4 regions of the Bradyrhizobium cedriense genome follow, and region 2 is predicted to be linked to each of the others. Evidence: predicted binding sites of a transcription regulator. Region 2 holds the regulator's gene; each other region holds the start of a gene.

Region 1 (7,788 bases), on a different contig from region 2:
GGTCCTGTTCGAGGGCGAGGTCAAGGCCGTGATCGAGCTCGCCTCGCTGGTCTCGTTCACGACCTCGCAGATGACATTCCTGGAGCAGCTCACCGACTCCATCGGCATCGTGCTCAACTCAATCGAGGCGACGATGCAGACCGAAGGCCTGCTCAAGCAATCTCAGCAGCTCGCGGGCGAGCTCCAGACCCAGCAGCGCGAATTGCAACAGACCAACGATCAGCTCGAGCAGAAGGCGCAGCAACTCGCCGAACGCAACGTCGAGGTCGAGCGCAAGAACCAGGAGATCGAGCAGGCCCGCCGCGCACTGGAGGAAAAGGCGACCGAGCTTGCGCTGACCTCGAAATACAAGTCCGAGTTCCTCGCCAACATGAGCCACGAGCTGCGCACGCCGCTGAATTCGATCCTGATCCTCGGACAACAGCTCAGCGACAACCCGGATGGCAACCTCTCCGCCAAGCAGGTCGAGTTCGCCCGCACCATCCACGGCGCCGGCACCGACCTGCTCAACCTCATCAGCGACATTCTCGATCTCTCCAAGATCGAGTCGGGCACGGTGACGGTCGATGCTGAGGAGATACTGACCGCGAACCTGCTCGAGACCGTGGGCCGGCCGTTCCGGCACGAGGCGGACAACCGCAATTTGTCGTTCAAGATCGACGTCGATCCGAACCTGCCTCGCAGCATCGTCACCGACTCCAAGCGGCTGCAACAGGTCCTGAAGAACCTGCTCTCCAACGCCTTCAAGTTCACAGCGGAAGGCGAAGTGCGCCTCAAGGTCGCGGGCGCGATCGGCGGCTGGGGCACCGATCACCCGGTGCTGAATTCGGCGCCGGCCGTGATCGCGTTCGAAGTATCCGATACCGGCATCGGCATTCCCCTGGAGAAGCAGAAACTGATCTTCGAGGCGTTCCAGCAGGCGGATGCCGGCACCAGCCGCAAATACGGCGGCACCGGCCTCGGGCTTGCGATCAGCCGCGAGCTCGCTAGCCTGCTCGGCGGCGAGATCCACCTGCGCAGCTTGCCGGGCAAGGGCTCGTCCTTCACGCTCTATCTGCCCTTGAAATATTCCGGCCCCACCCTCGCGCCGCGCGCGCCCGCGCCGCAGCAGTTCAGCCAGCCGCCGGCGCTACAACCGAGCGCCCCGGAGCAGCGGGCCATCGAGCAGCTTCCCGACGACCGGCTCAACCTCGAGCCTGGCGACACCATCCTCCTGATCGTCGAGGATGATCCGCATTATGCGCGCGTGCTCATCGATCTGGCCCGCGACAAGGGTTTCAAGGTGCTGGTTGCCGCCCGCGGCGCCGAAGCGCTGGAGCTCGCCAAACAGTACCAGCCGACGGCGGTCTCCCTCGACGTATTCCTTCCGGACATGCTGGGCTGGGCGGTGCTGAGCCAGCTCAAGCACAATCCGCTGACCCGCCACATCCCGGTTCAGATCATCACCCTCGACGAGGACCGCCAGCATGCGCTGGCGCGCGGCGCGTTCTCGTTCGTCAACAAGCCGACGACGACCGAGGGCGTATCGGCCGCGCTGACGCAGATAAAGGAATATGCGCGGCCACGGCGCAAGCGACTTCTGATCGTCGAGGACGACGAGGCCGAGCGGCTGTCGATCCGCGAGCTGCTGCACCACGACGACATCGAGATCTTGGCGACGGACACCGGCGCCGGGGCGCTCTCGACCTTGCGTGAGCAGCCCTGCGATTGCGTGGTGCTCGACTTGCGGCTGCCCGACATGAGCGGCTTCGAGGTGCTCGACCAGATCCGCAACGACGAGACCCTGTCGAACATCCCGGTCGTCGTATTCACCGGCCGCGAGCTTTCAGCGGAGGAGGATGCCGAGCTTCACACCATGGCGCGCAGCATCGTGGTCAAGGGCGTGGAGTCGCCGGAGCGCCTGCTCGACGAGACGGCGCTGTTCCTGCATCGCGTGATCACGGAACTTCCGGTCGAGAAGCAGCGCATGCTTGAGAAGCTGAACAGTTCCGACGAAGACCTGATCGGCAAGACCGCCCTGCTCGTCGACGACGATGCCCGCAACATCTTCGCACTGTCTAGCGTGCTGGAACGGCGCGGCATGAAAGTGCTGACGGCCACGACCGGCAGCGAGGCGGTGACACTGGTCGAATCCAATCCGGAAATCGCCATCGTGCTGATGGACATCATGATGCCGCAGATGGATGGCTATCAGACCATCGGCGTGATCCGCGAGAACCCGGCCTTCGCCCGTCTTCCGATCATCGCGCTGACCGCCAAGGCGATGAAGGGCGATCGTGAGAAATGCCTCGAAGCCGGCGCGTCCGATTACCTCGCCAAGCCCGTCAATACCGACCAATTGCTGCTTGCGATCCGCATGTGGCTGCACCGCTGAGTTGGATCCGCGAATGGACCACGAAAAGGTCAACATCCTCCTCGTCGACGACCAGCCGGCCAAGCTGCTCGCCTATGAGGTGATCTTGAAGGATCTCGGCGAGAACCTCGTGATCGCCTCCTCGGGGCGCGAGGCGCTGGAGGTGCTGCTCAAGACCGAGATCGCGGTGATCCTGGTCGACGTCTGCATGCCCGAACTCGACGGTTTCGAGCTCGCCGCGATGATCCGCGAGCATCCGCGCTTCCAGAAGACCGCGATGATCTTCATCTCGGCCATCCAGGTCAGCGACATCGACCGGCTGCGCGGCTACGAGATGGGCGCGGTCGACTACGTGCCTGTGCCGGTTGTGCCGGAGGTGCTGCGCGCCAAGATCAAGGTGTTTGCCGAGCTTTACCGCAAGACGCGCGAACTCGAACGGCTGAACCACGAACTCGAGGACCGCGTCCGCGCACGCACCGCGGAACTGGAAAGCTCCACCGCGAAGCTGCGCGAGAGCGAGCAACGCCGCAGCATGGCGATCGCCGCGGGCAAGATGGGATCATGGGACTGGGACTGGATCAGCGGCGATTGGATGTGGGACGAGGGGCAATACCGCATCTTCGGCGTCAGCGCGGAGATCTTCGCGGTCAATCCCGCCAACGTTCAGGCGCTGTTGCACCCCGATGATGTCGATCAGTTGCGCAAGGCGATCGCCGAGTTCAACAAGGGCACGCGCTCCTACGAGACCGAGTTCCGCATCGTGCGGCCCGACGGCGAGGTGCGCTGGTGCGTCGGCACGGCGGCCGCGACGGTCGACGAGAGCGGGCGCGTGGTTCGAGTGAGCGGCGTCACCGTCGATATCACCGAGCGAAAGCGCGCCGAGGAGCGGCAGAATCTCCTGGCCCGGGAAGTCGATCATCGCGCAAAGAACGCGCTGGCGCTGGCGCAGTCGATCGTGCGCCTGACCCGGGCTGATGAGGTCAAGGCCTATGTCAACGCCGTCGAGGGACGCATCAACGCACTGGCGCGCGTGCACACCATCCTCTCGCTGTCGAGCTGGCAGGGCGCCGAACTCTCCAGGTTGATCGAGGAGGAACTCGCGCCCTATTCGCTCGGCGGCCAGATCCGATTGGCAGGTCCCGAAGTTCAGTTGCTGCCGGCAACGGCCCAGACGCTGGCACTCGCGCTGCACGAGCTCTTCACCAACTCGGCAAAGTATGGCGCGCTTTCGACACGGTCGGGACGGCTCGCCATCGATTGGCAGGTCGAGGACGAGGTGCTCACGCTGAGGTGGGAAGAATCCGGCGGGCCGCTGGTCATGGCACCGAAATCTCGCGGGTTCGGCACGCGAAGCCTGCTTGCGAGCGTCGAGTCCCAGCTTGGCGGACAGGCGCAATTCGATTGGCGCGCGGAGGGCTTGTTGTGCCGTCTGGAGGTGCCGTTGACGCGCAAGACGGCCGCACTTGGCAAGTTCGACACCGCCGCCGCCACCGAATTGCAACGCGCTTCCGGTTAGCCGGACGCTGCGCTCGTCATGCGTTCGGCCATCCGCGGTTCGCGAGCGATCCGTCCTTCCAGCCAGGCTTCCGTTCGGGCGAGATCGCGCAGTGCCCTGGCGTAGCGACGAGCCGCGCTCCGTTCCGCACCGCACGGGAGCTTGCGCGCCTTGCGCAGGATGTCCGCGGCCGCATTGCGATAGGCCAGCGAGCGGTAAAGAAAGACTACCTTACCCATATCGATGTTCCCGTTTTGATGGCGTTCATTGTCGCAAGCCCGGCATGAACGCCGGATGAAGCCGGGCAATGACAATTCCTGCCATTCACGGGAACCAGGAAATCACGCGCGCGTTTGCATGCCAGTTCGGGATGCAGCCCATGCGCACCAAGAAATCGTCCGAGCTGATCTCCGCCAGCGGCCTCATCAAGCTGATGACGCATGCGATGATGGGTGCAGCCCTCGGCCTCGTCTTCAGCCTCACGCTCGTCCTATCCAATCCAGCCGTGGCCAACCTGCTGAACAACGGCGGAAGCCAGGCCGCTTTGATCTTCACCCTCACCTTGGTGACGACTTTCGCGATCGGCGCGACGCTCACCGGCGTCGTGTTCATCCTTGAAGAAGACAAGCAATCTTGAAGCGTTGGTGACCGCGAGGCGGTGCGTTGTTGGGAACTCCTGCGGCGAATCTCGGTTGGCCGCCTGCGTCACTTTGACTCAGGGAGTTTCCCGCATGCAGACGACCAAGCTTGCTCTCGCCGTAATGTTGGCAACCGGCCTTGCCGCCGCGCCGTTCGCAGCCCAGGCCAAATCGCATAAGGCCAAGCATGGATCTTCGATGTCATCGTCGCAGACGACCGGCGCCAATACCAAGTCTTCCAGGGGCGCTGATCCGTCCGGCCAAGGCGGCTCTGGTCCCGGCTCCGATCAGGGCGGCACCATGACGAACAAAGGCGGCATGACCAACACCAAATAGGCACTCCCTGGAATCCATGGAGGGCTCCGCCACCGCGGAGCCCTCTACCTTAGTGCCCGGCGCTTCCTGTCAGCACGCGGCATCCAGGAGCTCCGGCGCTCGCGGCGCGCGCACATTCAGCTGAGCAGCTCGGCGCGGAACTTCGAGATCCGGTAGAACCTCTCCACGCGCGCTCCCGAAGATCTCAGCGCCTGATCCCGCTCACGGGATTGCCGACTGCCTTCATACGAAGGCGCACCCGGTCGCGGACATCGGGCAGCACGTCGCTGCCGCCAGCCGCCTTCCATTCGCCGATCAGGAGGTTGATTTTCCGGCGCAAATCCATCTGCGCCAGGGCCCTTTGTGTGCAGTCGCAGTCGCGCTCGACGAGGTCGCGCACCGACGCCTCGACGTCGGCCATTTCGAGCCTCAAGACCCTGATTTTACGTCGAATTTCATTAATTCTGTTGTCCATGGCTTGTTAGAACAAAATAAGAACATATAGTCAAGTCACGATTTTCAGAACGGAGAAGCCGGATGCAGATGCAAAGTAAGTTCGACGCCAGGGTTTTTCTTGGTGAGCAGATGACACGGGCGCAGGGCCTTAGGCTGAAACGATTGAGCGACGAGGCCTATCAACCCGCCCAATACGCGCGCGATCTGTCGTTCGGCGAGGCCGCACGGCGCATTCAGGCGCTGGAAGCGGAAATCGAGCTGGCGAATTCGTTCTAGGCTGCATTGCGCCACTGGAAACGTTGAATACGCGCTGCCGGAACCATGGCGGTGCCGAATGGTTCTCCACGCCAAGGGAGAACATGCATGGCACGCAAGGCAAAGAAGCGCCGCTACTCGCGCAGCTCCGGCAGCGAAGTCGCAGGCGAGATGCGGCGCTACAAGAAGGGGACCGCCAAGAGCGGCCGCGGGGGACGCGGCGGCCGCGTGAAGAGCCGCAAGCAGGCGATCGCGATCGGACTGTCGAAGGCCCGCAAGAAGGGCAAGAAGGTCCCGAAGAAGGCATCGAAGCGGAAGAGCGCCAAGAAGACGTCCAAGAAAACGTCCAAGAAATCATCGAAGCGCAAGTCCTCCACACGGTCGCGCTGACCCGTCTCAGATCATGCTCCCCGGCATGAAGCAGCGGATCGAAATCCCGAACGCAGTCTTCACCGGCCACACCATGGTGCGGCCGGCCCGGTTCGGCTCAGTGATGACGGCTTCGTCCGGCACCTCGATCCACTGCCCGTCAATGCGCACGCGGTAACGGCCGTTGTGAGACTCCCAGTCGGGATCGGCAACGGCAAAACCATCCGCGTCCGAGCAGCACGGACCGAGGTGGCTGCGCAAGCTGTCGAACCATGGCTTCAGGGGAGAATCCGCGTAGCGGCCGTCGTCGCGCCCAAGCGCGTTTGCGCCCCAGAGCACCAATGGCGCCACGAGCAGCGCGCACCTCAGCGAGAGCTTCAATCGATCCATGGCGGCACCGATCAAATGCGAACCACCGGCCAGTTCCACAAAGCGCCGGGGAAGTTCGGGTTCCACGCTTGCAACCCGAGTCCACGGCCACGTTGCCGCAGAGCACGGAGGCACGTCAGGATCGTGATCGACGAACACGGCTTTTTCGGACGCACCGGGTCATCATGACTGCCGTTAACGAGAATGTTATCGGCGCCTGTGGGAATCTCGAGCAAACAAAAAAGGCGGCCCATGAGCCGCCTTTTCAGATCGTTTCGGTCGAGGATCGCGTCAGGCGAGTGGCACCGCGACGAAACGCGTCGCCTCCGCGCTTCTGACCTGCAACAGCACGGTGCGCTTGCCCGAAGATTTGGCCTGCGCCAGCTCCGAACGAACGTCGCCGACATTGCCGACCGCCTTGCCGCCGACATTGAGGATGACGTCCCCGGTCTGAATGCCGCGCTGTGCCGCCGGCCCCTGCGGATCCACTTCGGTGACGACGACGCCCTTCTGGCCCGCGCCCTGGACGTCACCTGCCGGCGCCAGGCTCAGACCGAGGCGCGGCGTGCCGGCATTCGGCTGCCCCCTGCCCTCTTCGGCATTGCCGCTTCCTTTGGCTTGCCGCTCGTTCGGCAGCTCGCCGAGTGCCAGGGTCACCGTTTTGCTGTCGCCCTTGCGGAAGACATCGAGCTTCACGGACGTGCCCGGCGCCAAGGTGGCGATGGTGCGGGCGAGGTCACGGGAGTCCTTGATCGTGGTGCCGTTGACGGCGGTGATGACGTCCCCCGCCTCGATGCCGGCTTTCGCCGCCGGGCTGCCATCTTGCGGATCGTCGACGATCGCGCCGCGCGCCTCCTTGAGGCCGAGGCTGTCGGCAATATCCGATGTCACGGGCTGCACCTGCACGCCAAGCCAGCCTCGGGTGACCGCGCCCTTGTCCTTCAATTGCGCGACGACGAGCTTGGCGGTCGAGGCCGGAATATCGAAGCCGATGCCGACCGAGCCGCCCGAAGGCGAGAAGATCGCAGTGTTCACGCCAATCACGTTGCCGTTCATGTCGAAGGCCGGGCCGCCGGAATTGCCCTTGTTGATTGGCGCATCGATCTGGATGAAGTCGTCATAGGGGCCATTGCCGATGTCCCGGCCGCTGGCCGAGACGATGCCGGCGGTCACGGTGCCGCCGAGACCGAAGGGATTGCCGACCGCGACCACCCAGTCGCCGATGCGCGGCTTCTGGTCGGAGAATTTGACGAATGGAAAGTCCCTCTTGCCATCGACCTTGATCAGCGCGAGATCGGTCTTCGGATCGGTGCCCACGACCTTCGCAGTGTAGGTCGTACCGTCATCCATCGTAACCTGGACGGACTCGGCGTGGTCGACGACGTGGTTGTTGGTCACGGCATAGCCGTCGGCGGAAATGAAGAAGCCGGAGCCTTCGCCCGTGATCATCTGATGGCGCTGGCGCGGCGTGCCGTTCATGCCGCCCGGGAAGCGGAAGCCGAACTGTCGCGAGAACTGGTCGAACGGCGTGTCCTCGT
Region 2 (7,788 bases):
CTTCCCGAGATCGTCGAAGCGGTGAAGGGCCGGGCCAAGATCATGGTCGATGGCGGGTTCTGCCGCGGCACCGACATCGTCAAGGCGATCGCCGCGGGCGCCGACATCGTCGGCATCGGCCGGCTGCAGTGCTGGGCGTTGGCGGCGGCGGGCGAAGCCGGCGTGGTGCGAATGCTGGAACTGCTGGAGGACGAAGTGCTGCGCTGCCTCGGCCTCCTGGGGGCCACCTCGTTCGCCGAGGTCAATTCATCCTGCTTGCATCCGGCAACGGCAACCAACCCGCCGAGCGTGTTCAGCGCCTTCCCGCTGTTCGACCACGATCCTTATCGATACTGAAGTGAAAAGGACACGATGACCTCCCTCTCTCCCGGCAGCGCGGACGCGCTTCTGTTCGACCTCGGGCGCGTGGTGCTCGACATCGATTTCTCCAAGGCGATCGCCTGCTGGGCAGGGCATGCCGGCTGCGAGCCGGAAGCCATCGTCGCGCGCTATGTGCGTGATGAGGCCTACCGGCTGCACGAGGTCGGCAGGATCAGCGATGAGGAATACTTCGCCTCGCTGCGCGCCTCACTCGGCATCGGAATTTCGGATGCGCAGTTCCTGGAGGGCTGGAATGCGATCTTCGCAGGCGAGATGCCCGACATCGCCGAGCTGTTGCCGCGCGCGGCAAAGCAGATGCCGCTTTATGCCTTCTCCAACACCAATCGGCCGCACGTGGATTATTTCTCCAGGGAGTACGCCGACCTGCTGAGCCACTTCCGCGAGGTTTACCTGTCGTCCAGCATCGGTCTGCGCAAACCTGATGCGGAGGCCTTCGACCACGTCGTGGCGGCGATCGGCGTCCCCGCGGAGCGCATTGTGTTCTTCGACGATCTGGCCGAGAACGTCGAAGGCGCACGGGCGCGCGGATTGACCGCCGTGCATGTGACCTCGCCGCGTGACGTCGGCAGCGCGTTGCTGTCCTTGGGAATTTGACCGCAAGGATCCTGAGGTCCGGTTCGGGGAACTTAACGGGCTCCGATGAGGAACCAACTCAGTTTGTGCATTTTTGTACGAAGTTCCGGGAACGGAATACCTCTTCCGGACTCTAAGAGTCGGTTGGGACTTCTACATCGGATTCATTCTCGTGCTCGGCAAATCCTACCTCACAAAACAGGCCTCTCTGCTTCTCGAATTCGCCAGAACGACGTCGGATTCGCGCCTCTCCGCCAAATTGATCAGCAAGGCCGCCGACCTGAAATCCCAGGCCGATCCTCTGCCGGACAAGGATCAGAGCCCAAAAGCTCCCGACATCACTCCGGGCGAGCAGACGCGGAGTTGACCGATGCTGGTCGTGGCGCTCGTTCTCCTCGTGCTCGCCGTGGCCATCCTCGTACCAGTCTGTATCGCGTTCCGGATCATGCCGCGGCGCATTTGAACTGCATCCGCCGATGCAAGTGTCAGGACGCAGGATGAATCGTCCTGCGTCGGCGCATTTTGCCTCTGGGCGGGCACTCGGCTAGAACTCTCGCTGCCAGTTTGCCCGAGCCAGCCCAGCAGGAGATTTCATCTTTGGCCCTGATGCCCGTTTCCGACGCGCTTGCCGCGGTGCTGGCGGGTGCAGAGCCGCTGCCGGAAGAGATGGTCGCTCTCGACGCAGCCTTCCACCGCGTGCTCGCCCGCGACGTCGCAGCGCGGCGCACCCAGCCGCCGCAGGCGATGTCGGCGATGGACGGCTATGCCGTGCGCGCGGCCGATGCGGCGAGGATCGATTCCCGGCTGACGGTCATCGGCGAGATTGCGGCAGGCCGGCCATTTGCGGGATCGGTCGGTGCCGGCGAGGCTGTGCGGATTTTCACCGGCGGCATCATTCCCGACGGCGCGGATACCGTCGTGATCCAGGAGGACACGGTCGCCGAGGGCAACCGCGTCACGATCAAGGAAGCCGCGATCATGGGCCGGCACATCCGCACCGCCGGCGTTGACTTCCGCGAGGGCGACGTCCTCCTGCGCAAGGGAACCCGCCTCACCGAGCGCGATCTTGCGCTTGCGGCCGCCATGAATCACCCCGAGCTTGCCGTCTGCCGCCGCCCAAAGGTCGCGATCCTTGCCACCGGCGACGAACTGGTGATGCCGGGCACCGCGCCAAGCCACGGCCAGATCGTCTACTCCAACGGCTACGCCCTGCACGCGCTCGCCCGCAGCGAGGGCGCCGAGACCATCGACCTCGGCATTGCCGCCGATACGCTGGAGGCCACCAAGGCCGGCATCCGTCGAGCCCGCGAGAGCGGCGCCGACATCCTGGTCACGACTGGCGGCGCCTCGGTCGGCGATCATGATCTGGTCCAGCAGGCGCTACGAGACGAAGGCATCGCGATGGCGTTCTGGAAGATCGCGATGCGACCGGGCAAGCCGATGATGCATGGCCGGCTCGGCGCGATGCGCGTGATCGGTCTGCCGGGCAATCCCGTGTCATCCTACGTGTGCGCCTTCCTGTTCTTGGTGCCGCTGATTCGCGCGCTGTCGGGCCGTTCAGTGATTCATCATCACCGCGAGCGCGCGGTGCTCGGCAGCGATCTCGGCGCCAACGACCAGCGCGAGGATTATCTGCGTGCGCGCCTCGAGCCGCGCGGCGACGGCACGCTCGTCGTGATTCCCGTCAGCCATCAGGACTCCTCCCTGCTTGCGAATCTGGCTGCGGCACAGGTACTTCTCGTACGCGCACCGTTCGCGCCAAGGGCCGACGCCGGCACGGCCTGTGAGGTGCTGCGCCTGCCCGGCTGAGCGACACGGCCACACGCGTCGCGCGAGCTTCGCTCTGTTCACTATAAATTAAGCAGTTGCGGAACACATATCGAACATATAGTGTCCGTTCATGATTTGTTTCGAACGTGTAGCAGCTTATCGCTGAACTCCTCGTCTCGGAATCGAACGACATCAACCGGGGGACTTTGGTCGAGATGTTGACGCGCAAACAATACGAGCTTCTGCGGTTCATCAGCGAACGTCTGAAGGAGAGCGGCGTGCCGCCGTCCTTCGATGAGATGAAGGATGCGCTCGACCTGCGCTCCAAGTCAGGCATCCATCGCCTGATCACTGCGCTCGAGGAGCGCGGCTTCATCCGCCGCCTGCCCAACCGCGCTCGCGCCATCGAGGTTATCAAGCTGCCCGAGCTCCAGGCCGCCGCCGGCAGTCGCCGCGGCTTCACGCCGAGCGTCATCGAGGGCAATCTCGGCAAGATACGCGCGAGCTCCAGCCCGCCCGCGGACGAGGGCGAGCGTCCGGTCGCTGTGCCCGTGATGGGCCGCATCGCGGCCGGCACGCCGATCGAGGCGTTGCAGACCCGCAGCCACACCATCAGCGTACCGCCCGACATGCTCGGCTCGGGCGAGCACTACGCACTCGAAGTGCGCGGCGACTCGATGGTGGAGGCCGGCATCCTCGACGGTGACATGGCGCTGATCCAGCGCAACGAGAGTGCCGATACCGGAGACATCGTGGTGGCGCTGATCGACGACGAGGAGGCCACGCTCAAGCGCTTCCGCCGGCGCGGCGCCTCCATTGCGCTCGAGCCCGCCAATTCAGCCTATGAAGTCCGGATTCTTCCGCCGAACCGGGTGAAGATTCAGGGCAAGCTGATCGGGCTTTACCGGAAGTACTGAGCGGATCCAGCCGCTCAACTGCTTTGGAGCGGATGAGTCTCCGCCCCGGCCGGATGGTCTTTCTGGTTCTGCACAGATTGTCCGGCCCCTCTTCCGGCGCGACATGCTCGGCTCACCGCACGAAGCAGCATTGCTTTGCGGCCTTTCGGTTCAAGGAATGACCGCGTGCCGGACCGGCCATGAGCAGTCGTGCTGCCGCTGGTCGCGGCATCAGCGTCGCACACCGCTGCTGCACGAATGCGTCGCCATGTCTGTAAGATGTCTGCAAGGCCACTGCGGCCGGCGGCCAAATTCTCAGTGCCCCGAGTGCAGCCGCGGCCCTCGCAATCGAGCTGGCAATATTCGCGCTGCGAGCGCGAACGCCAAGAACGCGGCTCCTGAATGCACGGAGGCGAGCTTTGTTCCTATTGGATTAGGGAAAGATAATGTGATCGCGGCTTGCGGACGCAGCCGCAGATTTGCCCATAACCAAGCAGAGCGTTGCGTGCTTCCACCTGATAGAGGCCTGCGCCTCAGAAAGAGGTGCGGGTCCTCATCTTCGCATGAGGAGCACCCGATGTGTGACTACAGCCTGCATGCCGTCGCGACGCGCCCCGCCGAGGTCGGCGAGACCATCGTCACGACAACCTTCCGCGGCACCTCGACGCGCGGCTTCGCCTCCGAAGCCGATCTCTCCGTCGCGGTCTGCCTGCTGCCGGGAACGGAGCTCGCTTTCGCCGACAACGTTCGTTATGACAACCGCTGGATCTGGACACGCACCGTCAACTCCCGTGTCGGCAAGTTCGGCAAGATCGACCCGCACATTCCCGATCGCCACCATGACGCGATCGAATTCCCCGACGGCAAGTACGTGCTTGTGACACAGCTCGTCGAAGGCCAGCGCGCGACCGTGCTGCAATTGCCGGTGACCCAGACGGTTGGCGAGCGCGAGCACAAGCCGCAAATCGTCGCCGGCACGCGGCCGACGATCACGCGCCAGCCGATCGGCTGACGTCATCGCCCCGGCCAACGGTCGAGGGCCAGGATCGAAATGCCATCGCCGGCCGAGGCCGGCGAGATGGTCCGATTTGCGTCCGACGGAGTGCCATCGGACCGCCACCATATCCGTTCTCAATCGTCAGCCTGCAAGTCCGTCTCTGACGGTGTTGCGTCCCGGTTGCGGGACACTGCCGTCCTCGGCGCAAGGCTGCCGCCGAAATCCCCATCGCCGGCACCGGCCGGCAGCCAGGGGCGGCTCGCGCCCCGCGTCCTCACCGCCTTAACCGAGAATCCGCCACCGCTCTGCGTCAGGGCCAGCGCGCCCTGACTGGCGAGACGCGGCCGATCGACCACCATCGCCGCGCAATCCGGCGGCGCGGGCCACGCCGTCACCACCAGCGCGGCGCGGCTGCAATCGTCCGCCAGCGCATCGATACGCAAGGACAGCGCGACCAGCCGCCCGTCTGCGAGCGGAGTGACGCAACCGGACTCGTCACACGACACACCGCTCGCCAACGAGGCGTTGGCGGCATCGCGCGGATCGGCGTCGGCAGCTAACCACTCCTTCAGCAGGAAGCCGTCCTTGCTCGCACGCATCACATGCAGGCGCCCATCCCCACTCCGCACCGCAACGCTCTGGCCATCCCCGGCAATCAGGATGTCGGGCTGCCGCACCGACAGCCCCCAGAGGATCGCTGCCAGCAGCACCAGGACCCCGCACCAGCGCAAGGGCGTGCGCAACAGACCCATCGCGATGATGCCGAGGCTGGCCGCGATCAGCGGCGCGATCCCGAACGCCGGAATGCGGCCGACTGCACCCGGCAGAGCCGCCACCCAGCGCGAGACCGCAACCATCCACTCGATCCCCATACCCATCAGCCACCAGAACACGCCGTCGAGCCCGAAGGGCGCGGCGATCAATCCCAGCAGTCCCGCCGGCATCACCAGCGCCGAGACTACCGGCATCGCACCGAGATTGGCGAGCACGCCGTATGGCGTGACGCGATGGAAGTGGAAGGCGGCGTATGGCGTGGTCGCAAGCCCGGCGATCAGCGAGGCCAGGAACAGTATCGCGATCTCCCGGCCGCCCCACAGCGCGATCCGCGCAGTTGCGGAATGATCGGGCGATGCGAGAAGGTTCGGCATGCCGATCTGCACCAGCGCCACCAGCCCGAGCGTTGCCGCAAACGACATCTGAAAGCTCGGATGAACCAGCGCTTCGGGCGCGACCGCAAGCACGATCAGCGCGGCCACCGCCAGCGTGCGGAAGGTGATGGCACGGCGGTCCACCATCACGGCGATCAGCACCACCGCGGTCATGAAGAACGATCTCTGCGTCGCGACCTCCGCGCCTGACAGCAGCAGATAGAATGCGGCCGCCACCAGCGCAGCAGCCGCCGACCATTTCTTGATGGCAAAGCCGGCCGCCAGTCCGGGGATCAACGCCAGCAGCGCGCGCACCGCGAAGAACACGACACCGGCGACGACCGCCATGTGATAGCCGGAGATCGACAGCACATGGCCGAGCCCTGAGACGAACATGGCGTCGTTGACGGGCGCGGAGATGGCATCGCGCCGCCCGGTGAGCAGCGCCGTCGCAATCGCGCGATTGTCGCCCTCGAGCGTCGAACGGACGCGCGCGTCGATCGCGTCGCGCAGCCCCTGCATGAATGCGGCGTAGCGCAGCCGCAGGCCCGCGGCATCCGGCGGCGTCGACGCCGTGATGGCCCCCATCACGAAGCCGGAAGCGCCGATGCCCTGGAAGAACATGTCCCGCGAGAAATCATAGCTGCCGGGGCGCACAGGCGAGATCGGCGGTAGCAGCCGTGCCTTCAATTGCACGAAGCTGCCGACCTCCGGCGCAGTCCCCTTGCGCACCGAAAGCCGTACGCGTTCGAGCCTGACGTCGCTACGCTGCGCCTCCATGGCACTGACGCGCAGCACAAAACGATCCGTGCGCTCGCGGATGTCACGCGCTTCCACGTAGCCCGACAGCGACACCGCATAGAGCGGCTTGGCCAGCACCGGATGGGCGATGCGCGCCGTCTTCCAGGTCGCCACGGCAAACCCGGCTGCGACCGCTGCGATCATGATCGCTGGAGCAAACAGCCGGCTCCGCCGCAACAGCGCCGCGCCAAGCGCGAGCACGGCCGCCGTCGCGGCGACGACCCAGAGCACCGGCTCATGATCGGCGGCGAAATAGAGCGCAATGCCACCGCCGGATGCGACCGGCACCCAGGGCAACAGCCGGCCAGGACCGGCTTCGGCACGGGTCCATTGTCGGAGCGTTTCGGCGATTGCCGGCCAAACGCCGGAGCCCGCCGAGGCGAAGCCGCCAGCGGGTGCGGCGCGGCCGACCGGCCACGTCCCGGCAACTCCCTGGGAGCGTGCTGGCCGCCCCGACTCCGCCATTCACCTGCACCTTACGATACGCGACGGGTGCGGAGGCTACCGGAACGTGCGACTGCGCGAATAGCGGTACAGATCAGGAACAGGCGGCGCGGCGCCCTACTTTTCCTCTTCCATGGTCACCGCGACCGAGGCCTTGGCCGACAATCGGACCTTGTTGCCCTCGACGTCGGCAACGAGGCTCTTGTCGATGAAATGATGGTGGCCCTTGTGGCTGCCCTCGCCGCTGTCCTTCTTGGTCAGCTTGATGCGGTTGCCCTCGACGCGATCGACGGTGCCGACATGGACGCCATCGGCGCCGATGACTTCCATATGCTCTGCGATGTTCTGCATGGCGGGATCCTTTGTTTGGATCCGAGCCAACTCACCAATCCCACGTTCGTTTCCACCGCCCAGATGACGATGCCGTGCGCAGCTAAGTGCGTCAGATCAGCGGCGCCTGCGACGAGGCGTGATGATTGACGATCTTCCACTCGCCGTCCTCGCGGATGAGAACCCAGCTCATCTTGACGACGAGATCGGGGCGCTCGCCGGCGAGATCGAACGAGATGGTCGCGGCCATGTTGATCAGGTCAGGGCCGGCCTGCGCCGCCTGCACGTCGGAAAAGGCCGCGCTCGGCTTACGCCACCGCTGCAGCCCGTTGAAATAGTCGGCGACGCCGTCCCTGCCTCGATAGAGTTTCGGGTTGGAGCCGAAGAAGAACGCATTCTTGGAGTACAGCGACGACAGCGCCACGGCGTCGAGCTTCGCAAAGCCGGC
Region 3 (7,788 bases), on a different contig from region 2:
AGCATCGATATTTTCGGCAATGCATATTTGCTCGGACGAGGCGTCAGGCCATGACGTTCACGATTTTGTGCGGCAATCGCTGCTAAGGTTTTGAGCTATTTGATATGATAAGCGTCATTTTTTGACGCATTTTGATCGCATGCGTCGTTGATCGCTGCGGATGATCGTGCGAACGCGCAAAAGCGGTCAAAGACGAAAGTCGTGCGATTGAGAAAAGTCGAACGATGTGTGCACGGCGCGCCAGATCAATCGCAACGGCCGACCGGCCCGGATCTGCGTCGCACCAAGCTCATCCGACGTGCGATGATGCCATCGCACTCGTTTGATCTGACCGCAGGGGAGCGGTCGTGTAGAGATTTCGGAATAGTCGCATTATGCCCCTGTTTTGCCTGACGGGTCAAGTGTGGGGCGTATCCCGCCCAGCACTCGAATCACCTCCGCGTCGGGAGGAGGCGAACCGCGACCGAGCCTGATTTCATGGCCCGCTGGGCGCGTGCGCCTAAGTCATTGATTCCGCACACCCCGGCTACTGTGCATGGGGTTGTTTTCGAACTTTTTGTTTTGGCGAGGCCGGAGCGCGCCGCGCAATAGCCGTCAGCCCTGCCGAAAGCCCATCCGGAAGGCGCCCCAATGCTTGCCGCGGACCACGATCGGCGAGGACAGATCCTTCATCAGCACGAACTGCCCGCCGCCCATGTCGCGGCGGTAGGTCTGCAGCAGGAACGGCTTCGTGCTGCCTGCGACCTTCTTCACCGTGCGGTCGGTGAACAGCCGGCGGTTGCGGCAATTGGCGTTATTCCAGACCGGGTCCTTGCCCTGCGGCAGGCGGTAGTTCGGATTGTGGGTCGGCAGATAGCCGCTCCTTGCCCAGGCGACGCAGTAGACGATGCGCGGATCCGATTTCTGGATCGGGTCCTGGATCGCTGGCAGCACGCGATCGGTGAATTCGACGTAGTTGGTGAGGTACTGCTGTGGATCGGTGCCGGGGATCTCCCGGTACGTCTCGTCCATGAGCTGGGCGAGCGTGATCTCGCCGCGGTCGATCGCAGCCTCGAATTCGGCGGAGATGCGCTTGGCGGTCTCGACCACCACGCGGATCAGCGGCGTGTCCGACGTCTCCACTCCGCTGTCGGCGATCAGCGCGATCAGGCCTTCGGAGGCGTCGAGCAGCTTCGCCACGCGCTCATCGGCATTCTTGAGATCGCGCGAGGACAGGTCGACGCCCTTTGCGAGCTCGTTGAGCTCGCTGATGACGGTGTCGCAATGCCCGAGGTTGGAGGTCGCCGCGCGCGTGACGCTGCCGATCTCCGCCTCCACCGAGGCAAAGCCCTGCTGGACGCGTGAGATGATGCCGGAGATCGCTTGCGCGCCTTCGCCGGCGGTCTTGGCACGCTGCGAAGCGTCGCTGCTCTCGCCGATCAGGCCTTCGATCTGGCCGTCGAGATCGCGCACGGTGTCGGAGATCTGGTGCGTGGCCTGACGGGTGGCTTCCGCGAGGTTCTTGACCTCGCTCGCGACCACCGCGAAGCCGCGGCCGGCATTGCCGGCGCGCGCCGCTTCGATGGTTGCGTTCAGTGCCAGCAGATTGGTCTGCTTCGCGATCGCCTCGATCGAGCCGGATACCTTTGCCACCTGCGCCAGTGCCGAGCCGACGGCGCTCAGGCGCGCCTCGATCCGCTCCACGGCTGCGACCAGCTCGGAGATATGGCTGACCGCGGTGTCGACCGCGCCACGCGATTGCACGATCTCGCCGACCGCCGCGGACGTCGTCGTTTGCACGGCCTGCGATGCGTTGGCGATGTCGTGGTTGGCCGACACCATGGTCTCGGCCGTCTTCTGCAGGTGGTGGAAGCGTTCCGACTGGCTCGCGACGCGGTTCGCGACCTCCTGGACGTTGCCGGCGATGTCGGCGAGTTCCACGCCGAGGCCGCCGATGCGGTCGGCGAGCTGGTCGATCAGCCGCTCGGCGAGGGTGCGGTTGGAGCCGGTGTCCATGACGGCAAGTTGTGCGGCGGACATGTTCGACGAGTTCTCCAGTGAGAGCCGTTCATCGGCTCACGGCGGCATTCCCATTCCAGAATTCGACTTTAGAGGATGATTCGCCGCTGCCGTCTTGCCTGAGCGTGCACTACAGTTTGTAGGCAGTGCGAAATCCGCCCCAGTGCCGGCCCTGCACGCGGATCGGGACGTCGATCTCGCGCATCATCACGGTGTTGCCGTTGCCCATGTCCCGCGCATAGCTCTGGACCAGGTACGAGCGCAGGTTGTGCGCGGCAGCCAACCCCGCCGGATCGTTGAATATCCGCCGGTTGCGGCTGTTGGCTGTGTTCCAGGCGACGTCGCCCGGCCGCTGCGGATGGGAATAGATCTTGTTGTGCACCGGCAGGAACCCGTTGCGGTCGACCATGGCGCAGAACGCCATCCGCGGCTCTCTCGCCAGAAACGCCTCCTGGAACGGCGGCAGGGCGCGGTCGGCCCAGTCGAGATATTTCGTGCGGTATTGCTGCGGATTGGTGCCCGCAATTTCCACGTAGTCCGTGTCGAACAGCTCCTCCAGCCTGACCTCGCCACGCGCAACCGCCTGCTCGAATATCTTCGTCAGCGCATTGCCCGCCTCCATGGCACGGGTGACCAGCTCCGTGTTCTCCTCATGGATCGACCAGAGCTTGTCCTCGATCTTCTCGCTGAGCGCGGCGCTGGAGCCAACGAATTGCGCGCGGGCGCCGGCCTTGGACTGCTCGACCACGCGCAGGCGGCAGGCGCCGATGTCTTCGAGGGTGCCTTCGATCATCGCTTGCGGCGCGAGCCGGCTCGCGTCCGTGCCGCCGATCAGCAGGCCGTCCATCGCGATTTCATAGACCGGCATCACGCCGCGCGCGGTCTCGAACCTGAGGTGGCAGGGCAGCCGCTCGGTCTTGCGGCGGTCGGCGTGCTCGCTCTGGCGGAGCAGCACGGCGCAACGCGACTTCAGCTTCTGAGCAAAAGTTGTGACGGCCTTGCCCGCCTTGGCGACGCTCTCGCCATGGGTCTCGGCCGCCTTGGTCGCGGCATCGATCTCGGCCGCGCTCTCGCCCACCGACACGATGAACTCCGAGGCGCTGGCGGCGTTGCCGGAAACTTCGCTGGTGGTGGCGTTCTGCTCGGCGACGGCGCCGTTGACGGTCTCGAACACCGGGCGGATCGCCTCGATCGCCTGGGAGATGCGGTGGACGGCCTCCGCGGAGCCGGCGGCGTCGCGCTGGAGCGCGTCGATCTTCCGGGTGATCTCCTCGGTCGCGCCCTGGGTCTGCACCGCGAGGGCCTTGACCTCGGTGGCGACGACCGCAAATCCCTTTCCCGCAGCGCCCGCGCGCGCGGCCTCGATGGTCGAGTTGAGCGCGAGCAGCGTCGTCTGCCGTGCGATCTGTGCGATCAGATTGACGACGTTGCCGATGGCGGCGGAGGACTCGCGCAAGCGATCGACATTGGCGCGGGCTTCCTGCGCCGCGGCGCTGGCCTCGTCGGCGAGCTTGCCGGCATTGCGCACCTGCGCGCCGATCCCCTGGGCGGACTGGGTGAACTTGTCGGCGGCATGGGCGAAGGTGGAGGCGGTCGACTGCGCCGCGTTGGTCCGGCCGGTCAGGGCGTCGGTCCGGTCGCGAATGGCGGCAAGCGTCGCGGCGGTGGCCTCGGCGCCGCCGGCCACCGAATTGGCGGCGCGCTCGAGCTGGCGGATCATGGCGCCGAGCTCGAGTTCCAGCAATTCCAGGATCTCCCGGGCCGAATCACCCTCGGCGGCCGCGGCCGGCTCGGAATGGGCCGCCGGCTGCGGAGCCTCCGGGGCTGTCACAGGCTCAGCCTGGTCCGGCAGACGCTTCCGAAATAATCCGAACGCCATCGGGTCTCTCTTGTCGGGGGACGGTCGGGTGCTATTTTCGCAGGCCGGAATGAAGTCATGGTTAACGATGCCTGACATCTAGGCAGGAACCATTGCGCCAGCTACCTTTGCGGTACGACCCTAAAGCACTGGAGCCCTTTGATTCCGGTGGGTTGGCGGCCTATAAGGCCGCGCTTCCCACCCCGATCGGTGAACGACCCCAAAAGACCATTCAAGAGACCACGCATGGCCGGACATTCCCAATTCAAGAACATCATGCACCGCAAGGGGCGGCAGGATGCCCAGAAGTCGAAGCTGTTCGGCAAGCTGGCGCGGGAAATCACCGTCGCGGCCAAGCTCGGCACGCCCGACCCCGCCATGAACCCACGCCTGCGCGCCGCCGTGATCGCTGCGCGCCAGGAAAACATGCCGAAGGACAACATCGAGCGCGCCATCAAGAAGGCGCTCGGCAGCGATGGCGAGAACTATGACGAGATCCGCTACGAGGGCTACGGCCCCGGTGGCGTCGCCGTCATCGTCGAGGCGCTGACCGACAACCGCAACCGCGCTGCTTCCGACATCCGCTCCTTCTTCACCAAGTCCGGCGGCAATCTCGGCGAAACCGGCTCGGTGTCCTTCATGTTCGACCGCACGGGCGTGATCGAATTTGACCGCAGCGTCGCCTCGGATGACGCGATGCTGGACGCTGCGATCGAGGCCGGCGCCGACGACGTGGTCTCGGGCGAGAACGGCCACGAGATCTACGCCTCGACAGAAGGCTATCGCGACGTCGCCAAGGCGCTGGAAGCCAAGTTCGGCGAGCCGCGCAAGGCCGCGCTGATCTGGAAGCCGCAGAACACGGTCGCGGTCGATGACGAGACCGGCGAGAAGCTCCTGAAGCTGATGGATCTGCTCAACGAGCACGACGACGTCCAGCAGGTCTACGCCAATTTCGAGATATCGGACGCGCTGGTCGCGAAGATGGGCGGTTGACGCAGTTCTCGTGTCCCGGACGCGCAGCAGCGTGAAACACTGCTGCGCAGGGTCGGGACAAACCGCGCCTCGAGCGCCGGCGGCAACATTGGCCCCGGGTCAGCGGCGCATCACCATAGCGCGTTGAGGACGCGCGCGAGGGCACTTTTGCTGCGTCGCGCCCGGGGCACGAGGCCCCACTTCCCTGTTACTTCCGTTCTGTTTCTGTTTCCCCCCGCGGCGGCCAGCCGCTATCACATGGCCCATGACTGCGCTCCCGATTCGTGGCCCCGTTCGCATCATCGGCATCGACCCCGGCCTGCGCCGCACCGGCTGGGGCGTGATCGAGGCCGACGGCAATCGGCTGATCTACGTCGCCTGCGGCTCGGTGGAGCCGCCGGACGACCTGCCGCTGGCGAGCCGCCTCCTCGCGATCCATGAAGGGCTTGCCGCCGTTCTGTCCGGTCACCAGCCGATGGAGGCCGCGGTCGAGCAGACCTTCGTGAACAAGGACGGCGTCGCGACGCTGAAACTCGGTCAGGCCCGCGGCGTCGCCATGCTGGCGCCCGCGATGTTCGGCATCTCTGTCGCTGAATATGCACCGAACCAGGTCAAGAAGACCGTGGTCGGCGCCGGTCACGCCGACAAGCAACAGATCGCGATGATGCTGAAGATCCTGCTGCCGAAAGCCGAGCCGCCGTCCGCGGACGCCGCCGATGCGCTCGCCATCGCCATCACCCACGCCCATCACCGCCAGAGCGCGGCGCTGCGGTTGAAGGTGGTGGGTCTCTAATGCGCGTTGTGAGGCACAGATGAGCCGCATGGACGGTGTGCTCCCTCCCCCCCTGTGGGGGAGGGCTGGGGAGAGGGGTAGCCGCAGCGGTGGTGCCGCCGTCGTCAATGAGCTGCACGCGTCACCCTCGCGCCTTCGAGAGAATCCCCGTGTGGCACCCCCCTCCCTGACCCTCCCCCACAAGGGGGGAGGGAACGGTGAATCAATGCCGTGCGTCCTTCAAGCGAGGGGTGCGCAGCGATGATCGGTAAGCTCAAGGGCCTGATCGATTCCTACGGCGAGGATTTCGTCATCCTCGATGTCGGCGGGGTCGGCTATCAGGTGCATTGCTCGTCGCGCACCTTGCAGCATCTGCCTTCGCCTGGCGAGGCCGCCGTGCTGTCGATCGAGACCTATGTCCGCGAGGACCAGATCAAGCTGTTCGGCTTCCGCACCGACCAGGAGCGCGAATGGTTTCGCCTGCTGCAGACCGTGCAGGGTGTCGGCGCCAAGGTCGCGCTCGCCGTGCTCGGTACGCTGTCCCCGGCCGACCTCGCCAATGCCATTGCGCTGCGCGACAAGGCGGCCGTGGCCCGCACCCCCGGCGTCGGCCCCAAGGTCGCCGAGCGCATCGTCACCGAGTTGAAGGACAAGGCGCCGGCCTTCGCCAACGTTGATCCGGCCGTGGTGCATCTCGCCGGCGCCGTCGACGACCAGCGCGCGCCGCGCCCCGTGGCGGATGCGATCTCCGCGCTGGTCAATCTAGGCTACGGCCAGCCGCAGGCCGCCGCGGCGATTGCCTTGGCCGCGCGCAGTGCCGGCGAGAGCGCGGAGACTGCGCAGCTGATCCGGTTGGGCCTGAAGGAGCTGTCGAAGTGAGCGCGGCCCGCACCAATTCCGTCGTCGCTCTCCTTCGTCGCCTTTCGTGCGTGGTCGGTATCGTCGTGGTTTTCTCCGTTGTGGGGCCGCTGACGACCGCCGCGCTGGTTTCGGTCGTGGTGACGGCACTCGGTGCCGCGGTGCTGCAGATGTTTCTTGTGCTCCTCGATCTGGAGGCTCTGCGCGCTCTGGCTTCGATCGCGATCTTGCTGCTGGCCATCGCCACGGTTCTCGCCTCGTTCCTTCCTGCAGTCGTTGCCGGTCTGATATTCGCGCTGGCCGCGGTCTACGCCGATGTCAACATGATCTGGATGGCGTGGCTCGCCGCGGCCGTGGCCGCGGCCGGCTTCGTCGCGCTTGGCATGTTCGTTGTGCCCTCTGAAACCTCGGCGGTGATCGTGCCCAGTGTCCGTTCCGTGCCAGAGGCGCTGAAGCTTTCGGCGATGCTCGCCGTCGTCGCCGTCATTCCGGCCAGCCTGTGCTGGTGGCTCGCGAAACCTCTGCGTCGTGTTATCCTGCCTGCATGACCACGCCCCCACGCATCGTAACGCCCGAGCGCCGCAGCGACGATGTCGGCGATACCGCGCTGCGTCCGCAATCGCTGTCCGATTTCGTTGGGCAGCAGCAGGCGCGCAAGAATCTGTCGATCTTCATCGAGGCGGCGCGCAAGCGTGGCGAGGCGCTGGATCACGTGCTGTTCGTCGGCCCGCCCGGCCTCGGCAAGACCACGCTGGCGCAGATCGTGGCCAAGGAGCTCGGCGTCGGCTTTCGCGCCACCTCGGGGCCGGTGATCGCCAAGGCCGGCGATCTTGCCGCGCTCCTCACCAATCTCGAAGAGCGCGACGTGCTCTTCATCGACGAGATCCATCGCCTCAGTCCGGCGGTGGAAGAGGTGCTCTATCCTGCGATGGAGGACTTTCAGCTCGATCTCATCATCGGCGAGGGCCCGGCGGCGCGTTCGGTGAAAATCGAGCTGTCGAAATTCACGCTCGTCGGCGCCACGACGCGCGCAGGCCTTCTCACCAATCCCTTGCGCGACCGCTTCGGCATTCCGGTCCGGCTCAACTTCTACACCATCGAGGAATTGGAAAGCATCGTCAGCCGCGGTGCGCGCGTGCTCAATGTCGGAATGACCGCGGACGGGGCCAACGAGATTGCACGCCGCGCCCGCGGCACGCCGCGCATCGCCGGGCGGCTGCTCAGGCGTGTGCGCGATTTTGCCTCCGCGGCCGATGCCGACAAGATCGATCGCAAGATTGCCGACCACGCGCTGAGCGCGCTCGAAGTCGACGCCGCGGGTCTCGACGCG
Region 4 (7,788 bases), on a different contig from region 2:
CCAAGGCCTGCGGCAACCGCATCAAGGCCCGCATCGTCTGGGAGCCATCCAACTCCAACGTGTTCGTGACCAAGCCGGGTCCGTTCACCGATCTTGCGGTGTCCGCGATCGAGGAAGTGACGGGCCGCAAGCCGGAGCTGTCGACCTCGGGCGGCACGTCGGATGCGCGCTTCATCTCCAGCTATTGCCCGGTGATCGAGTTCGGGCTCGTCGGCCAGACCATGCATCAGGTCGACGAGCGCGTGCCGGTGACGGATTTGGAGAAGCTGACGAAAGTGTATCGCGGGATTTTGACGCGGTATTTTGCTTGAGGCGCTGTTGCCTCCACAAAGAGAGCTGTCATCGCCCGACCTGATCGGGCGATCCAGTATTCCAGAGACAGTCGTGATTGAGCCGCGAGGCCGCAGCGTACTGGATGCCCCGCCTACGCGGGGCATGACACTGAGGGTGTGGCAGCAGCGCGCCTCACCTCAATAATCCACCTTCATCAAGTACAGCCCCTCCGGCGGGGCGACGATGCCGCACGCCGCGCGGTTGCGGGCTGCTAACGCGGCGGAGAGATCGTCGGCCGTCCAGCGCCCCTCGCCGACCCAGACCAGCGAGCCCACCATCGAGCGCACCTGGCTGTGCAGGAAGGAGCGCGCCGAGGTGAGAATCGTGATCTCGCGGCCGTCGCGCAGCACGTCAAGCTGGTCGAGCGTCTTCTCCGGCGACTTGGCCTGACACTCGGTGTCGCGGAAGGTGGTGAAATCGTGCTTGCCGAGCAGGCGCTGCGCCGCTGCGTGCATCGCGTCGGCATCGAGCCGGCGCGGTACGCGCCAGGCGTGGCCGGCGTCGAGCGCGAGATTGGCGCGGGTGTTGACGATGCGATAGCGGTAGTGGCGCCTGACCGCCGAGAAGCGCGCCTCGAAAGTATCAGGCGCGATCTCGGCCTCGAGCACCGCAATCGGATGCGGACGCAGATGCGCGTTGAGCCCGTCGCGAAAACGGCCGGGCGGAAACTGCTTGTCGACGTCGACATGCGCGACCTGGCCGCGCGCGTGCACGCCGGCATCGGTGCGGCCAGCGCCGTGCACCCGGGTATCCGCCCCGGTCATCGCCTTCACCGCCGCCTGCAGCGCGCCCTGCACCGACGGCAGCGTCTCCTGCATCTGCCAGCCGAAGAACGGCGCGCCGTCATATTCGATGGTGAGCTTGTAGCGGGGCATCAACCGAACCGCATCGGCGGCTTGACGGGCACGCCGCGCAGGAACTCCGATGTCTGCATCCGGGCCTTGCCTTCGCGCTGCAGCTCGATGATGCGGATCGCGCCCTCGCCGCAGGCGATGGTGAGGTTGTCATCGAGCACCTCGCCCGGCGCGCCGGATCCCTTCGCCAGCTCGCAGCGCAGGATTTTGACGCGCGCAGCATCGAGCTCACTCCAGGCGCCGGGGAACGGCGACAGGCCGTGGATGTGGCGCAGCACGGCACGCGCGGGCCTGGTCCAGTCGATCCGCGCCTCAGCCTTGTCGATCTTGGCGGCATAGGTGACGCCGTCCTCGCCCTGCTTCTTGAGCTGGAGCCCGCCGCGTTCGAGCGCGGCCATCGCGCGCACCATCAGGTCGGCGCCCAGCCGGGACAGGCGATCGTGCAGATCGGCGGCGGTCATATTGTCGGATATCGCGAGCCGCTCGGCCATGGCGACGTCGCCGGTGTCCAAGCCGACGTCCATCTTCATCACCATCACGCCGCTTTCGGCATCGTCTGCCATGATCGCGCGGTTGATGGGCGCGGCGCCGCGCCAGCGCGGCAGCAGCGAAGCGTGCAGATTGTAGCAGCCGAGCTTTGGCGCATCGAGAATCGCCTGCGGCAGGATCATGCCGTAGGCGACGACGACGGCGGCATCGGCCTCAAATCCGCGAAACTCTTGCAGCGCTTCCGGCGTCTTCAGCGTCTTCGGCGTCAGCACGGGAACGCCGAGTTTTCGCGCGGCCTCCTCGACCGGGGTCGGCTGCAGTTGCAAGCCGCGCCGCCCGCCCGGCTTCGGCGCACGGGTGTACACCGCCGCGATGTCGTGGCCGTGCGCAACCAGCTCGAGCAGCGTCGGCACGGAGAAATCGGGCGTGCCCATGAAGATCAGGCGAAGGGGCATGTGGCGAGACAATCCTCGAAACGAGCAATGTACTCGTCATGGCCGGGCCTGTCCCGGCCATCCACGTTCTTCCTGCTCGCGACGGCAAAGAACGTGGATGCCCGGCACAAGGCCGGGCATGACGGCGAACGACGCGGCCTACTCAACCGCGCGCTTGGCCGCCTTCTCGAACTTCTTGATCACGCGGTCGCGCTTGAGCTTCGACAGATAGTCGACGAACAGCACGCCGTTGAGATGATCGATCTCGTGCTGGATGCAGGTGGCATAGAGGCCTTCGGCGTCCTCCTCGTGCACCTTGCCGTCGAGATCGGTGAAGCGCACGCGCACTCTCGCGGGCCGCTCGACCTCTTCGTAATATTCGGGGATCGACAGGCAGCCTTCCTCGTAGACCGACAGTTCCTCGGACGAGGCGACGATCTCGGGATTGATGAAGACGCGCGGGAGCGGCTTGGTCTCGCCGTTCTCGTCCCGCTTGGCGAGGTCCATGGTGATCAGCCGCAGGGGTTGCGCGACCTGGATCGCCGCGAGGCCGATGCCGGGCGCGTCGTACATGGTCTCGAACATGTCGTCGGCAAGCTTGCGGATCTCCGGCGTGACCTTCTCGATCGGCTTGGAGACCAGGCGCAGCTGCTTGTCCGGCAGGATGATGATTTCTCGTAGGGCCATGGCCGCGATTTAAGCCGCGCGCCGGATGCGGTCAATCCGGCCAGGAACCCCGTTAACCCTCCGCTAACCATAAAACTTCAGGGTTCGTTAACCATAAAAATCAACGGGACATTCAGCATAAATGTTCGCCATTCGTTCGCGCGCCCCGGCGAATCGGCTAGAAGGGTGGGCATGAACGACATCATCTTCGTGCTCGGCGACTGGCCGATACGCGTCATCGACGCGCTGATCGGCTTCGGCGCCCTCGTCCTCATCCTTCTGGTGGTGATTACCGTCGTGATCGCGCGCTCCGGGCGGCGCGGCGCGGAACTCGCCATGGCCAACGCCATCCGGGCCGACGAGCTCGAGGAACGTCTGAGCGAGGTGCTGCGGGCGCAGAGCGAGTCGTCAGGCCGGGTCGACGCCATGACCCAGGCGCTGGCCGGCCGCCAGGCCGAGATGGCGCGCGCGGTCAACGAGCGGCTGGATTCGGTGACGCACCGCGTCGGCCAGTCCATGGAACACTCGACCCGAAACACCATGGAGAGCCTGCGCGCGCTGCACGAGCGGCTCGGCATCATCGACAGCGCGCACAAGAACCTGACCGACCTCACCACGCAGGTAACCACCTTGCGCGACGTGCTCTCCAACAAGCAGTCGCGCGGCGCGTTCGGCCAAGCGCGGATGGAGGCGATCGTCCAGGACGGCCTGCCGAAGGGTGCCTACGAGTTCCAGTTCACGCTCTCGACCGGAAAGCGTCCGGACTGCGTCGTGTTCCTGCCCGATCAGCGGCCGCTTTGCATCGACGCGAAATTCCCGCTGGAAGCGATGACCGCGCTGCACGACGCCCGCAGCGACGAGGAGAAGCGGATCGCTACGCAGCGGCTGCGCGGCGACGTGATGAAGCATGTCAGCGACATCTCCGAAAAATACCTCATCACCGGCGAGACCCAGGAGATGGCGCTGATGTTCGTGCCGTCGGAATCGGTCTACGCCGAGATTCATGACGGTTTCGACGACGTGATCCAGAAGGCCTATCGCGCCCGCGTCGTGCTGGTGTCGCCCTCGCTCCTGATGCTTGCGATCCAGGTGATGCAGCAGATCATGAAGGACGCGCGCATGCGTGATGCCGCCGACCAGATCCAAACCGAGGTGATCAAGCTCGGGGACGATCTCGGCCGCCTGCGCGAGCGCGTGGTCAAACTGCAGAAACATTTTTCCGATGCGAACGAGGACGTCCGCCAGATCCTGATCTCCGCCGACAAGATCGAGAAGCGCGCGGGACGAATCGAGGAGCTTGATTTCAGCAAGACCGATGCGCCGGCCGAGGGGCCGCGGCTGGTGGCGACGGGCGCGGGCGAGCTGTTTCCGCGGAAGCTCCAGGCGGGGGAGTGATTCTGCGCTGACATGCGGTAACCTGCCGCCTCTATACCGGTGTCGTCGCCCGGCTTGACCGGGCGACCCAGTATCCCAGAGACAGCAGATGGGCGCGCGGTCGTACTACGTGTACATTCTCGCCAGCAAGATCGGCGGAACGCTTTACATTGGCGTGACGAACGACCTCATCGCCGGATCGCACAACACAAGCTGAAGCTCGTCGAGGGCTTCACGGAGAAGTACGACGTCGCCCGGCTTGTCTATTTCGAGCAGTTCGATGATCCCGAAAACGCGATCAAGCGGGAAAAGCGCCTGAAGAAATGGAACAGGGCCTGGAAGGTTCGGCTGATTGAGCAGCACAACCCGAATTGGGATGATCTCTATCACGAAATTGCCGGCCCGCCATGACGCTGTCATGCCCCGCGAAGGCGGGGCATCTAGTACGCCGCGGCGGATGTGATTGAACCGGAACGCCGGTGAGTACTGGATCGTCCGCCTGCGCGGACGATGACACTGAGGATGTAAGGCTCTCTCACCTCGCGGCCATCGCGCAAGTCATTCCCCCCAGAATCTGCTAACACCACACCATGACCGCACCTGACGCGACTTCCCCTGCCGCGACTTCCGCCCCTGCGACCTCCTGGCGCGACGGCCTTGCCGTCTACCTGCAACCGCGGGTGCTGATCGTGCTCTTCCTCGGCTTCTCCTCGGGACTTCCGCTGGCGCTGTCGGGGTCGACGCTGCTGGTGTGGATGGCCGAGGCGGGGGTCGATCTCGGAACCATAGGGCTCTTTGCACTGGTTGGAACGCCGTACACTTTGAAATTCCTGTGGGCGCCGCTGGTCGATGCGCTGCATGTGCCGCTCTTCACGCGCGCTTTCGGCCGTCGCCGTGGCTGGCTGGTGTTTTCGCAGCTGCTGCTGATCGGCGCGATCCTGCTGCTGGCGCTGACCGATCCGGCGCGCTCGCCCCTGTTCGTCGCGCTTGGTGCGCTCCTGGTCGCGACTATGTCCTCGACGCAGGACATCGTCGTCGATGCATTCCGCGTCGAGAGCCTGCCCGAAAGCGAGCAGGCCGCCGGAATGGCCGCCTATGTCGCGGCCTATCGCATCGGCATGCTGATATCGACGGCGGGCGCCTTGTTCATCGTCACAGGCTTCGAGGCGATCGTCCCTCGTGGCGCCGCCTGGATGTGGGGCTATGTGGTGATGGCGGCTCTGGTGCTGATCGGCACGGCGACGGCGCTGGCGGCCACCGAGCCCGCGCAATCCAAGCGCGCCGAGGCTGCCACGCAGGATGAGGACGCGCTCGTGCGGGTGTTCCATGCCGCGATGGGCGCGTTCTCGGAATTCCTGAGCCGCAAGGAAGCGTGGACGGCACTTGCCTTCGTCGTGCTATTCAAATTCACCGACGCGTTTTCCGGTAACATGACCGTGCCGTTCGTGATCGACATCGGCTTCACGCGGAACGACTACGCGGTGATCGTGAAGGGCGTCGGCATCGCAGCGACCTTGGCCGGCGGCTTTGCCGGCGGCTTTGTGGCACGGCGCTATTCGCTCGCAACGAGCCTGTGGATCGGCGGCATCGTCCAGGCCATGTCAAACCTGTCGTTCTCGTGGCTGGCGCTGGTCGGCGTCAATGAATGGGCGCTGACCCTCGCTATCACCTCCGACAATTTCTGCAATGCCATCGGCACCGTGATCTTTGTCGCCTATCTCTCGGCGCTGTGCCAGAACCCGCTGCACACCGCGACCCAGTATGCGCTGCTGACGGCGCTCGCCGCCGTGGGCCGCACCTACCTGTCATCGGGTGCGGGCTATCTGGCGAAAGCGACGGGCTGGCCGATGTTCTTCGCGATCTCCGTCCTCGTCGCCATCCCGAGCCTGATGCTGCTGGCGCATCTGCAGAGGCGCGGACACTTTGAGGCGCTGGGGCCGGCGCGGGTGTAGAACTCACCTTCCTCTTTCGTCATTGCGAGGAGCTCTCGCGACGAAGCAATCCAGACTGCCTCCGAGGAGATTTTCTGGATTGCTTCGCTTCGCTCGCAATGACGGCGGAGAGGGTAGCGCGAACCGCCCCTACTGCTTCCTGATGATGCTCCACTTCGTGATCACGGCCTCGCTCATCTGACCGGCATCGCTGGCGCAGGCGATCTCGTCGACCTTGACCGATATCTCCTTGCCAACGAACGATTTCAGCTGCGCGGCCTGCGCATCGCTGGAGGTGACGAGCTGGAACGTCTCGGGGCCGGTCTCGAGATTGCACAGCCCGTTCGGCGGCGGCAGGCGGCGCGGCTCGGAGGTGATCTGGTAGGTCGCGATGCGCTTTCCCGCGTTCTTGACGTCGCGGACCTTCATCGCGTTCAATTCGCCGGACAGCACGTCGCCGGTATTGATCGGCTTGCCGGGCTTGGACGGCGGCGGCGCCTCGTCGCCCTGCTGCGCGGAGATGGCCGGGCTCACCAGCATCGTCATCATCGCGACCAAAGCCCATCGTGTGGCGAAAAGTTTCGTCATGTCGTCCGTTCCGTAAAGTCTGGATGGCTAGAACAGGGTGCGCTGCCGCATCGCAGCCGATAGCGTACCTTCATCGAGATAATCAAGCTCGCCGCCGACAGGAACTCCATGGGCGAGTCGCGTCACCTTCACATTGGCGTCCTGAAGCAGGTCGGTGATGTAATGCGCCGTCGTCTGGCCGTCGACCGTCGCATTCAGCGCCAGGATGATTTCGTGCACCTGCGTATCATGCGCGCGCGCCACCAATGCGTCGATGGTGAGGTCCTGCGGGCCGACGCCGTCGAGCGGCGACAATGTCGCGCCCAGCACATGATAGCGCCCTTGAGTCGCATTGGCCCGCTCCAGCGCCCAGAGGTCGGCGACGTCGGCAACGACGACGATGATGGAGGGATCGCGCTTTGGATCGGTGCAGACCGTGCAGGGATTCTGCGTGTCGATGTTGCCGCAGGTCTTGCAGACCTGGACCTTATCGAGCGCGACCTGGAGCGCCGACGACAGCGGCATCATCAGCGCTTCGCGTTTCTTGATCAGATGCAGCGCAGCGCGCCGCGCCGAGCGCGGGCCGAGGCCCGGCAGCCGTGCGAGCAGCTGGACCAGCCGCTCGATTTCAGGACCTGCAACCGCGCCCATACTACTGGCCGAACAACCCCGGCGGCAGGCCGAGCCCGCCGGTGAGGGCCTGCATCTTCTCCTGCATGGCGGTCTCGGCCTTGCGGCGGGCATCACTGAGCGCGGTGACGAGCAGGTCTTCCAGCACCTCACGCTCTTCCGCCTTCATCAGCGAGGGATCGATCTTGATGCCCTTCACGTCCATCTTCGCGGTCATGCGCACGGCGACGAGGCCGCCGCCGGAGATGCCTTCGACCTCGACGTTGGCGAGCTGCTCCTGCATCTCCTGCATCTTGGATTGCAGTTGCGCCGCCTGCTTCATCATGCCGAGAAAATCAGCCATGGGTCGCGTGTCCTTGAAAGAGGCTAAGGCGCTATGAACATCATCGCGCCCTAGCATATTGTTTGCGCATGATCTTATCGGAAAACCGCTTCGCACTTTTCCGGATCATGCGCTAGAGATCGTCGCCGTCGGAACCGTCGGGCGGATCGTCACTGCCATAGTCTGCA

What was found. Region 2 encodes LexA, which represses DNA repair genes until DNA is damaged. Its sites were predicted from a motif close to TGTTCNNNNTGTGTTCNG; they were not measured.
Region 1: the regulator LexA is predicted to act here: its motif matches at 5,284-5,301, upstream of ACYCVF_RS10355 (DUF3072 domain-containing protein).
Region 3: the regulator LexA is predicted to act here: its motif matches at 5,044-5,061, upstream of ruvC (crossover junction endodeoxyribonuclease RuvC).
Region 4: the regulator LexA is predicted to act here: its motif matches at 2,920-2,937, upstream of ACYCVF_RS19915 (DNA recombination protein RmuC).

Annotation. Positions count from the first base shown of each region.
Region 1 is NZ_JBTSWB010000002.1:876,175-883,962, reverse strand. Features, by position in the region: gene ACYCVF_RS10385 (HAMP domain-containing protein) at 1-2,374, shown strand, start outside; gene ACYCVF_RS10380 (HWE histidine kinase domain-containing protein) at 2,388-3,869, shown strand; gene ACYCVF_RS10375 (hypothetical protein) at 3,866-4,156, opposite strand; gene ACYCVF_RS10370 (hypothetical protein) at 4,228-4,485, shown strand; gene ACYCVF_RS10365 (hypothetical protein) at 4,580-4,822, shown strand; gene ACYCVF_RS10360 (hypothetical protein) at 5,007-5,222, opposite strand; gene ACYCVF_RS10355 (DUF3072 domain-containing protein) at 5,339-5,533, shown strand; gene ACYCVF_RS10350 (DUF6496 domain-containing protein) at 5,621-5,902, shown strand; gene ACYCVF_RS10345 (hypothetical protein) at 5,909-6,271, opposite strand; gene ACYCVF_RS10340 (Do family serine endopeptidase) at 6,542-7,788, opposite strand, start outside.
Region 2 is NZ_JBTSWB010000008.1:229,220-237,007, forward strand. Features, by position in the region: gene ACYCVF_RS28940 (alpha-hydroxy acid oxidase) at 1-336, shown strand, start outside; gene ACYCVF_RS28945 (HAD family hydrolase) at 352-975, shown strand; gene ACYCVF_RS28950 (hypothetical protein) at 1,127-1,321, shown strand; gene ACYCVF_RS28955 (molybdopterin molybdotransferase MoeA) at 1,552-2,763, shown strand; gene lexA (transcriptional repressor LexA) at 2,940-3,641, shown strand; gene ACYCVF_RS28965 (hypothetical protein) at 4,198-4,632, shown strand; gene ACYCVF_RS28970 (ComEC/Rec2 family competence protein) at 4,752-7,031, opposite strand; gene ACYCVF_RS28975 (DUF2171 domain-containing protein) at 7,128-7,361, opposite strand; gene ACYCVF_RS28980 (YybH family protein) at 7,453-7,788, opposite strand, start outside.
Region 3 is NZ_JBTSWB010000010.1:174,264-182,051, forward strand. Features, by position in the region: gene ACYCVF_RS33010 (methyl-accepting chemotaxis protein) at 595-2,019, opposite strand; gene ACYCVF_RS33015 (methyl-accepting chemotaxis protein) at 2,129-3,877, opposite strand; gene ACYCVF_RS33020 (YebC/PmpR family DNA-binding transcriptional regulator) at 4,103-4,849, shown strand; gene ruvC (crossover junction endodeoxyribonuclease RuvC) at 5,094-5,621, shown strand; gene ruvA (Holliday junction branch migration protein RuvA) at 5,862-6,479, shown strand; gene ACYCVF_RS33035 (hypothetical protein) at 6,476-7,006, shown strand; gene ruvB (Holliday junction branch migration DNA helicase RuvB) at 7,003-7,788, shown strand, end outside.
Region 4 is NZ_JBTSWB010000004.1:695,938-703,725, reverse strand. Features, by position in the region: gene dapE (succinyl-diaminopimelate desuccinylase) at 1-311, shown strand, start outside; gene truA (tRNA pseudouridine(38-40) synthase TruA) at 471-1,208, opposite strand; gene fmt (methionyl-tRNA formyltransferase) at 1,208-2,131, opposite strand; gene def (peptide deformylase) at 2,270-2,797, opposite strand; gene ACYCVF_RS19915 (DNA recombination protein RmuC) at 2,969-4,171, shown strand; partial or broken gene ACYCVF_RS19910 (GIY-YIG nuclease family protein) at 4,260-4,561, shown strand; gene ACYCVF_RS19905 (AmpG family muropeptide MFS transporter) at 4,741-6,102, shown strand; gene ACYCVF_RS19900 (hypothetical protein) at 6,232-6,669, opposite strand; gene recR (recombination mediator RecR) at 6,697-7,299, opposite strand; gene ACYCVF_RS19890 (YbaB/EbfC family nucleoid-associated protein) at 7,301-7,621, opposite strand; gene ACYCVF_RS19885 (DNA polymerase III subunit gamma/tau) at 7,734-7,788, opposite strand, start outside.